2 regions of the Priestia sp. FSL H7-0729 genome follow, and region 1 is predicted to be linked to the other one. Evidence: a T-box and tRNA genes for the amino acid it is inferred to sense, from the RefSeq annotation. Region 1 holds a T-box; the other holds one or more tRNA genes.
The links. A T-box is a leader RNA that pairs with one kind of tRNA and senses whether it is charged. The one in region 1 lies ahead of MHH93_RS21400 (valine--tRNA ligase), so its partner is inferred to be a tRNA-Val.

Region 1 (4,720 bases):
AGGACAGAAACAACCAGAAGAAGCAAAGCGTTCGCCTAAAAGCTTTCTGAAAGAAAGCTGCTTCGGAAGCATAAGCTATCCCCGGATTTCCCTTTTATAAAAAGGAATGAAAAATCTGGGGATAACAGCGATCGGAAGGTTGTTCTGTCATTGGAGTGACAGTGTAAATAACGATGAGTTGAACATATATAGCAAGGTTTTTCAAAAGGTGGCATGCTCATCTCATTCAAGGCATATAGATGGGGTAACGAAGGATTTGGACCATGGATCAGTCCCATGAGAAGGATCATGGTGAACATATGCCGAAAGGAGGACGCCACCTTTGTTGAATCAACCTTATGGTTTGCGGTTCGATATTTATGAGCGCGTTCATTTGTCTGAGGGAGTCCCTGTGATTGAGGAATTGGAAGAAATTGAACTATACCCGCGCATTCAAGTCATAGGGCAGGATGATCATGCCACGTTAAGAGGGCATCTTTTACTAACAGGCGCGTACAGAGGAGAAAATGAGGCTTCAGAGGAGCTCAAACATTTCATTCCCGTGGAGATCACAGTGCCGCTGAACCGGGTCAGATCAATTGAGGATATTTCCATCGAGATTGAAAATTTCGACGTGGATCTGTTATCCAATCGCAGTCTGAACATTACTGGCGTGTTGTCGCTGCGAGGCATCGAGGGCTTTCCTGTTGAAGAGCCGCAAGTGTGGTCAGCAGATGAGTTTACAGTTGTCCACTCACCTGAAGCTCAGCAATCCAACCGTTCCGATGAAGCAGAACAGACAGATAGCGACCCGAACACATTTGCACAAGAATATCTGCTTCAGCGGAGTGAGGAAGAGAGACTTGCGAATGCAGCAGAAATTGCCTATGGTGCGCCGGAATATCATCAGGAATATGCGAACTTATCCTCGGCGGAGCCACTTCAATCGGCGGAGCAAAGTGCGGAGTACGCTAACGAAAACAGACAACCTGATGCAAACGAAGATCCTGCATCTCTGACAGCGAATGGAGATGCACTGGCATCCCAGGAGCAATACAGCGAACCTTCTCCCATCTCGTCATTTATGGCTGAGACCGCTGATCGGTTAGCTTCTTACCCTGAGTCGGAACCATTGCTGCCTCTGGAAGAAGAGTCTTCGGCATGGTCCGAGCCTTCCGTGGATGCATTGCCTGAGGAGCCTAGAAATTCAGATCAAGCAATTTCAGAGCCTACTGCTCAATCATCTAATGAGTTCGCAGCACCAGATGTACCGGACAAACCAGATGTATGGCACTTCGAATCAGCGAGATCTGTACCTCAGCAGGAGAATCAGGCAGTTGATGTTCCGGTTGAACCACAGGCTGAGAACTGGCAAGGTGTATTCGCTGCTTCCGAACCAGGCAACGCTGAGGAAGACCGCCCTTCTTTTGAGACGGCTGGGGTAGATGAGTTTGTGCAGAATGAAGCATTTGTTCCTGAACCTGTGGCTGAGACGGAAGACAAGCCGGAGATGAAGGTTGCTTTTGGCAGCAAAAAGGAATCCGCACCACGACAAGAGGAGGGTGTGGGTATCTCTTCCTTGTTATCCTCTGGCAGATCAGCACGCGATGCTGAAGTGGAGAGAGGCGAAGAGGTTCCAGCTGGTGTGATACAGGAAGAAACGTATGCACCAGAGGATGTGGAATGGAAGAATCTGTTCCTGAGAACGATCGTGGACCAGACGCCATTCCGTAAAGTGAAACTGTGCATCGTCCAGCGGGAAGATACACTGGATGCCATTGCAGATCGATACCAATTGAGCACGAGGGAACTTCAGTTGTATAACCGATTGTCTGAACAAGTTGTGGAAGAAGGTCAGATATTGTACATCCCTTAATCCGTAGTTAAAGCCTTCGTTACGACCCGTGATCCCCTTGAGGATTGCGGGTTTTTGCATGATTTGCCCTAAACCTGCATTCCAGCGCACTTTATCCACTGTTGTCAGGTTGACTATCGCGCACGAGCAAGGTATGATGTGTGTAGGTTTTTTGAAGAACAACGTGGAACGGGAGTAGTAGACAGTATGACCTTTCAGAGAGTGGAATTGCAACGCTGTGAGATTCCGCAGGAACCAACTGATCGAAGTCGCCCGGGAGTTGCCTGTTTGAATACAAGGGATGAATGAGAGTTACCGTCATTTATTTCTGAGGTAGGATGGGCCGGTAGCAGCCGTTATCTGCTTGAAGTGTCACGTCATGTACAGAGGGTGAAGTCTATCTTGCTGTCAGCGTGAAACAAAGGTGGTACCGCGAAAGCTAACCTTTCGTCCTTTGATGGATGAAAGGTTTTTTTTGTTTTTTTTGGCGAAGATGATGAAGATGAAGTAACGGAGGAATGACACATGTCTGAGGAAAAAAAATCAGCTGCAACAGAAATGCCGACCACTTACGATCCTAAAGCGGCAGAGGACAAATGGTACTCCACCTGGATGGAGCGCGGATATTTCAAAGCCGGTCAACGTAAAGATGCCGAGCCGTATACGATTGTAATTCCACCCCCGAATGTGACCGGGATGCTGCATATCGGGCATGCGCTTGACTTTACACTGCAGGATATTCTGATCCGCACAAAACGCATGCAGGGTTACGACGCACTGTGGCTCCCAGGTTCCGACCATGCAGGTATTGCTACCCAAACCAAGGTGGAGCAGAAACTGCGTGAAGAAGGTCTGACCCGTTATGATCTGGGACGCGAGAAGTTTCTGGAGAAAGTATGGGATTGGAAAGATCAATATGCCACGACCATTCGTCAACAATGGGGCAAAATGGGGTTGTCACTTGACTACTCACGTGAACGTTTTACGCTGGATGAAGGTCTGTCCCAAGCGGTTCGCAAAGTATTTGTTCAGCTGTATGAAAAAGGCCTTATTTATCGTGGCAAACGCATCATTAACTGGGACCCGGTGAACCGGACTGCCCTGTCCGACATTGAGGTTGAATACAAAGAGGTTCAGGGTCACCTGTACCATCTGCGTTACCCGCTCAAAGACGGAAGTGGCTACGTTACAGTAGCAACAACGCGTCCTGAAACGATGCTGGGTGATACAGCGGTCGCTGTTCATCCGAAGGATGAGCGCTATGCAGATATGATTGGCAAAGTCCTTGTACTGCCTATCATCGGACGAGAAATTCCAATTATCGCTGATGATTATGTGGATAAAGAGTTCGGAAGTGGTGCAGTTAAAATCACGCCTGCGCATGATCCGAATGACTTTGAAGTAGGTCTTCGTCATGATCTGCCTCAGATTACGGTCATGGATGAGAGCGGCACAATGAATGCAGAAGCCGGCAAGTATCAGGGACTGGATCGCAGTGAATGCCGCAAGCAGATTGTTGCTGATATGAAAGAGCAAGGTGTACTGATCAACATCGAGGATCACACGCATCAGGTTGGACACAGTGAACGTACCGGCGCTGTTGTTGAACCGTATCTGTCTACCCAGTGGTTTGTTGAGATGAAGCCACTTGCAGAGAGAGCGATCAAGAAACAACAAAGCGGCGAAGGGGTTAATTTTGTTCCAGATCGTTTCGAGAAAACCTATCTGAACTGGATCGAGAACGTTCGTGACTGGTGTATTTCCCGTCAACTATGGTGGGGACATCGTATTCCTGCCTGGTATGATGAGGAAACGGGTGAAATCATCGTATCTGCTGAAGATCCGACTACGCTGCCAGAAAATGCTGGACGCAAGCTCAGACAGGATGACGATGTACTCGATACTTGGTTTAGCTCCGGCTTATGGCCATTCTCCACACTAGGCTGGCCGGAAGATACGGAAGACCTGCAACGTTATTATCCGACAAGTGTACTTGTGACAGGGTATGACATCATATATTTCTGGGTTGCACGTATGATTTTCACTGCACTGGAATTCACGGATGAGATTCCGTTCAAGGATGTGCTGATGCATGGTCTTGTTCGTGACGCAGATGGACGCAAAATGTCCAAATCACTGGGTAACGGTGTAGACCCACTGGATGTAATTGAGAAATACGGCGCAGATGCAATGCGTTACATGATCTCAACCAGCAGTACGCCAGGTCAGGATCTACGTTTCCGTTGGGAACGGGTGGAGCAGGCTCGTAATTTTGCCAACAAGATCTGGAATGCTTCGCGCTTTGCATTGATGAATCTGGAAGGATTCACCTATGAGGATCGCGACATCAGCGGAGAGCTTGGTACAGCGGATTATTGGATTTTGCACCGTCTGAACGAAACTTCCCGCGATATTACGCGTCTAATCGAAGCGTATGAATTTGGGGAAACGGGTCGTGTGCTTTATAACTTTATCTGGGATGACCTGTGTGACTGGTACATTGAGTTTGCTAAACTGTCCTTCTACGGGGAAGATCCGGTTGCCAAGAAAAAAACGCAATCCGTGCTGGCTTATGTGCTCGATCAGACTATGCGTCTGATTCATCCGTTCATGCCATACATCTCCGAAGAGATCTGGCAGCATCTGCCGCATGAAGGCGAGACGATTACGCTGGCGTCTTGGCCGGTATATGATCCTGCTCTTGAGAACCCAGAGGCTGTGGCCGAGATGAACCTGCTCATGGATACCATTCGTGCAGTTCGGAACATTCGTGCAGAAGTGAACGTGCCGATGAGCAAAAAGATCGAATTGATGGTAAAAGCAAATAGCCCTGAAGCGTCCAGCATCATCGAACGTAACAGCCATTACATCAAACGTTTCTGTAAT
Region 2 (4,720 bases), on a different contig from region 1:
GATAGACTCCTGTATTTTCAGCTTAAAAGCTTCAAATGCCGCATCACTCAGATGATCCTCATTCCAGAAATAATGAAGCATCAATCGATTCTGGTTATAAGGATGTTTGATAACATATGCACCCGCGGCGAGAGGTTGATTCATGGTATTTCTCCAAGGAAAACCTGTCTGTTTGGTCCGATCGATAATGTTGAATTTTAAAGCCTGCACCAATCCGTTTGACTTGGCATTGCCAATGACAATAAGGTTGCTGTTGCCGATCTCTTTTTTCATCTTTTGCTTCAGTTCCTTGCGATCCCGTAGAATGTCGTATCTTATCCCGCTCATATCAAGGAATCCGGTCAACTGATTAACCATATCTTCCTGTTGTTTAGTTGCATGCTTACTCACCTGATCGCTGAGCACAATGGTTAATTCCTCGCCTTGAAGGACTTTGTCCATCAATCGATTCATCACTTCATAAGGCAGATTAGGGATCATGCCGATGACAGCCTGATACTGTTGTTGTAACATGTCATGTACATAGGCAGCTGTCTCTTCCTCTGATAATTGGTATTCCGGCTTTAAGACAAAGTTAGGCTGATATAGGGCCATCTGCATTTCTGAACGTACTTCCTTACCAAGCACATCTTCAATGGTGTGGAGCAGCCCCTCTAAAGTTGCATTCTGGTACACGTAGCGTTTGAAATATGTTCTCATCAATTCGTCAAATTTCTCTTCGCCGACGGTACGATAAAGCTGATAGATCGCTTGTCTTCCCTTCTGATAATACACCAAACCTGCTAAATCCCCAGCTTCATCGTTTGTTGACGCAATCGCCATATCTACGGGCGCAGTATCAAACTGTATGGATCTGAACCCATTTAGCTTGTCTCCCTGTTTCTCGGCAAAATACACCATGGAGAAATCAGCAAAGCCTTCATCCAGGAAGGATTCTGTCTCCGAATTATTACCGATCAATGCATGGAACCACTGATGCGCTATTTCATGAACAAAGGTTGTGTCTTCTTCTGGAATAGCACCATTTTGAATCTGTCCCATCTGGATGAGCCTCGCATACTCCACGGCAACGCCTTGTACATACGTCTCGACAATTCGGAACTCTGGATAGGGATACTTGCCATATTTCTCACTATAGAAATCAATCAACTTGAATGCCTGATTAATGTACCGGTCAACTATCTTTTTCTTGGATGGATCATCGTTGTAATAATAGTATTCCACCGTCAGACCGTTACGGGTAGCGCGCTCCACTTGAAGATTAGGACTGGCAAAGAAAACAAACTCTCTCGTATTCTCGGCTACGGCAGAAACAATTTTACGTCCATGTTCTGTACTGTCTTGAGTGGTGATAGAGCCAGGCATGGCTACCTGATACTCCTCAGGCACATTAAATTGAACTTCAAAGTCCGATGAGGTGTAATAATCGCTCTCAAAAGTTCGACTATACGGTGCCTTGTTCCATTGATGCTTAACCTCGTCGTAAACAGACATCACCGGGAACCAGTGCGCACCATTGATCATGTCCTTGTAGTAGGAAACTCGCTGTGAGCCATAGGGTATATTCAACTGAAACTCCAGTTGGAATGATACCGATTCGCCTGGTTGAACGGGCTCTTTCAACTGCACGGTCAACGCTTGGTTTTCCTTATGGAAATCGAGAGATTGGCTATCTGCTGTTACAGCCTGAATATCGATGCCACCCAGAAAGTCCTCCGCTGTCTTCTCCGGGTGATCTTCACTAATCTTTTCATTATGCTGTTGGTACATGCTCGCCTGTGTAGACTTGGAGAGGTTTGCGTCAGCATATGTATGAAGGACCAACTGCTGGAGGGTATCCTTGCTTGTGTTGCGATACGTTACCTTCTCGCTCCCCTGGATCGTCATGTCCTTCTCATTTAATCGAGCCTGGATCTGGTATTGAATTGGAGACTGCTCTAGGGAGTCTTTCTGTGTGTTAGGTATCTTCGTAGATACAGGTGGGACTGCTTCCGCTGCCACAACCCCCATGTTGGCAAGTGGGCTTGTTGCCAGTATTAAAGCCAGTGTACCCGCAATCCCTACTCTGGCTAACTTTGATGTAAATGGGTTGGAATAATTCATAAGTTCTCTCCTTCTCCTGTTCTATGATGACCTCAGAACCAAGTATAGAAGAGGAACCTTACGTTGAATTTATGTTTTATTTAAGTTTTGTTTAAAAAAAGGAAAAGAACATGAAGCTTTCTCAAATCTCATTCATGTTTGTATGTAAAAAAAGAAAAGAAGCCTTACAGCGTAAGGCTTCTCGTGTATGATCTGTAGTGGGCTCGAACCACTGACCCCTACCCTGTCAAGATAGTGCTCTCCCAGCTGAGCTAACAGATCATGATATATAATTATTCCCTATTCAAGTAACAGTATCATATCAAGTAAACGTGTTCATTGTCAATGATTTATTTGGTTATAATTCACCAGAATTGGTGCACAATAAAGGAAAGATTACCATTTCAGACAACGAGGTGAATTCCCTATGAGAAACTTAACAAATCGGTTAACATCCATTAAACATACATTTACGAAATGCTTCTTTCTCTACGCTGGGCTGCTGATTCTTATTACCACGGTTACTGGTTGCGGCCTGGAGCGGGATGAACATACGGTTCAATTCCAACAGTTAAAACAACCCAATGAAAATGTTGAATCTCTGCCCGTCTGGCTGGACGTATACTCCAAATCTGTAATTCAAGATGTATATTCTCCGCGAGGAAGCAGTGAAGTTTTGCCGTGAAGGTAAGAGGTGAATTACTCTTCTTCATCCCACTTGCGTGAGTATGCTTTCTTGGTCACATAATACAACAGAGCAATCATTCCCGCCGACATTAACAATGTAATGACCATGATGCCTGCCATGCCCATCACTACCCCTCCTCTCCCAATATGTTCCAGACTTCACTATACAGGAAAAACATTTTTTTGTATAATTCAGTCTGATATGTCGCGCAAGAGCAGAAAGAAGGAATGGAATTGGCAGCTGAGATTAGTTATGTAACGACAGAAGAACAACTGGAGCAAGCCCTGGGAATTCGCCATCACGTTTTTGTTATCGAGCAACAGGTGCCTGCCGAGATTGAGATTGATCAATATGATGTCATCAGTCCGGATGTGCATCATATATTGTTAAGTACGGATGGGCAAGCTGTTGCCACAGGACGTCTGATCTATTACAGCAAGGATACGGCCAAAATGCAGCGGATCGCGGTGCTTGAGTCTCATCGTTCATTTGGTTATGGACGTGTGCTTCTGCTCGCGATGGAGGAGCTGGCACGTGAACTCGGATTATCCTATTCTTTACTGGATGCGCAGTGTCAGGCACAGAAATTCTATGAAAAACTGGGCTATGAAGTGATTTCGGAAGAGCCTTTTTATGATGCAGATATTCTGCATGTTCGTATGAGAAAGAGCTTGTAAAACCACGGCGTCGGCAGGTCTTTATCCGCACATGGTGCATACTTTCGATGAATTCGGATAGGCTAATCAGGTAAGCAGATTCCTATCTCGTCATATAAGGAGAGTGTGACATCATGGATCAAACAACACGCGAGAGTTTCACAGCCGTACAGAAAAATGGCGACGGTGACCTTACAGCCTTTCAGACTTCAGCAGGACGTGTACTGGACTACCAGCAGGCACTTGCAGAAGTAAAGGCTGGCGCTATTGCCGGTGTGAATGTATTTAAAGGCAAGGATGGCGAAATGTACATTCGCGGCGATGCCGACGGTGACCCAACCAATAACCTGGACCAACTTCCCATGTTCTAAAATAGATGCATATGCGTACGTGTGCCACAGTAAGCGCCGATCCGGATATCCGGGTTGGCGTTTTCTTATTGGGACTAATAATCCGTAAAATATTTTACGGAATCACCGGAAGGCTGACTTTTGCGAATCGGCTGTTGTACCTGTTCCCATGCCTGTAAAATCTGTATCCCTTCAAGCGTAGACCGGTTCTCCCACGCGATGTGACCGGTGCGTTCAAGCTCCAGCAATGACTCATGAATGTAAGCTCTGCTTCGTCCCGTCTTGGTCTCCAGTTCATCCATACGCGGCAACCTGCGCCGTTGTCCTGCATAGTTCACCATAATACGCAAAATCTTGCGTTCAAAATCGTTCAGCATACTTCACCTCCCCATTCAGATCGGTAACAGGACGCCATGCCAGAATACCTTGCTCCAGAAATGTTCGGGGTGAGCCTTCTTTTCCCGCTGATGCTCTAATCATCCCGCCACGTACACTGTTAATTCGAATCTGTCGCTGCGTAATCTGCCCTGCACGATCCATGTAGACAAGCTCCACCATCTGGCCAATATATTTCCCTAGCATAATCATCCCTCCGATAAGAACGTTTGTTTGTATTTCTTATTATATGCGAACATAAGTTCTTTATTCAATAGTAAAAAAAGGATTTTAGCAAATAAAAAAACCAGACTTTCACCTTAAAGATTAAGGTAGTCTGGTTCCTCCAATGATGTAGCTGATATGCAAACATGGCTTGTAATCACCAAGTTCAGTAACGGATCAGTGTCGATCCGATTCGGAAAATTGTACTTTTTTCAATTGCTGTGTAGAAGGATTAAAATCAACATTTACATAGACAGCGAATTGCTTGCCGTCTTTGGCACGAACCCATAGCTTGAACTGTTCCCGTGATTGATCCGCTGTTAGAGAGGTACGACCGATATGCT

Region 2: it encodes a tRNA-Val, which carries the amino acid that the T-box ahead of MHH93_RS21400 (valine--tRNA ligase) is inferred to sense. The anticodon was not compared.

Annotation. Positions count from the first base shown of each region.
Region 1 covers NZ_JBBOTQ010000011.1:25,563-30,282, reverse strand. The annotation lists gene MHH93_RS21405 (LysM peptidoglycan-binding domain-containing protein) at 323-1,855, shown strand; T-box leader at 2,011-2,292, shown strand; gene MHH93_RS21400 (valine--tRNA ligase) at 2,360-4,720, shown strand, end outside.
Region 2 covers NZ_JBBOTQ010000004.1:155,114-159,833, reverse strand. The annotation lists gene MHH93_RS11865 (M1 family metallopeptidase) at 1-2,103, opposite strand, end outside; tRNA gene MHH93_RS11860 (tRNA-Val) at 2,292-2,364, opposite strand; gene MHH93_RS11855 (hypothetical protein) at 2,510-2,767, shown strand; gene MHH93_RS11850 (GNAT family N-acetyltransferase) at 3,004-3,447, shown strand; gene MHH93_RS11845 (DUF3892 domain-containing protein) at 3,561-3,797, shown strand; gene MHH93_RS11840 (hypothetical protein) at 3,872-4,153, opposite strand; gene MHH93_RS11835 (hypothetical protein) at 4,137-4,358, opposite strand; gene MHH93_RS11830 (DUF3889 domain-containing protein) at 4,554-4,720, opposite strand, start outside.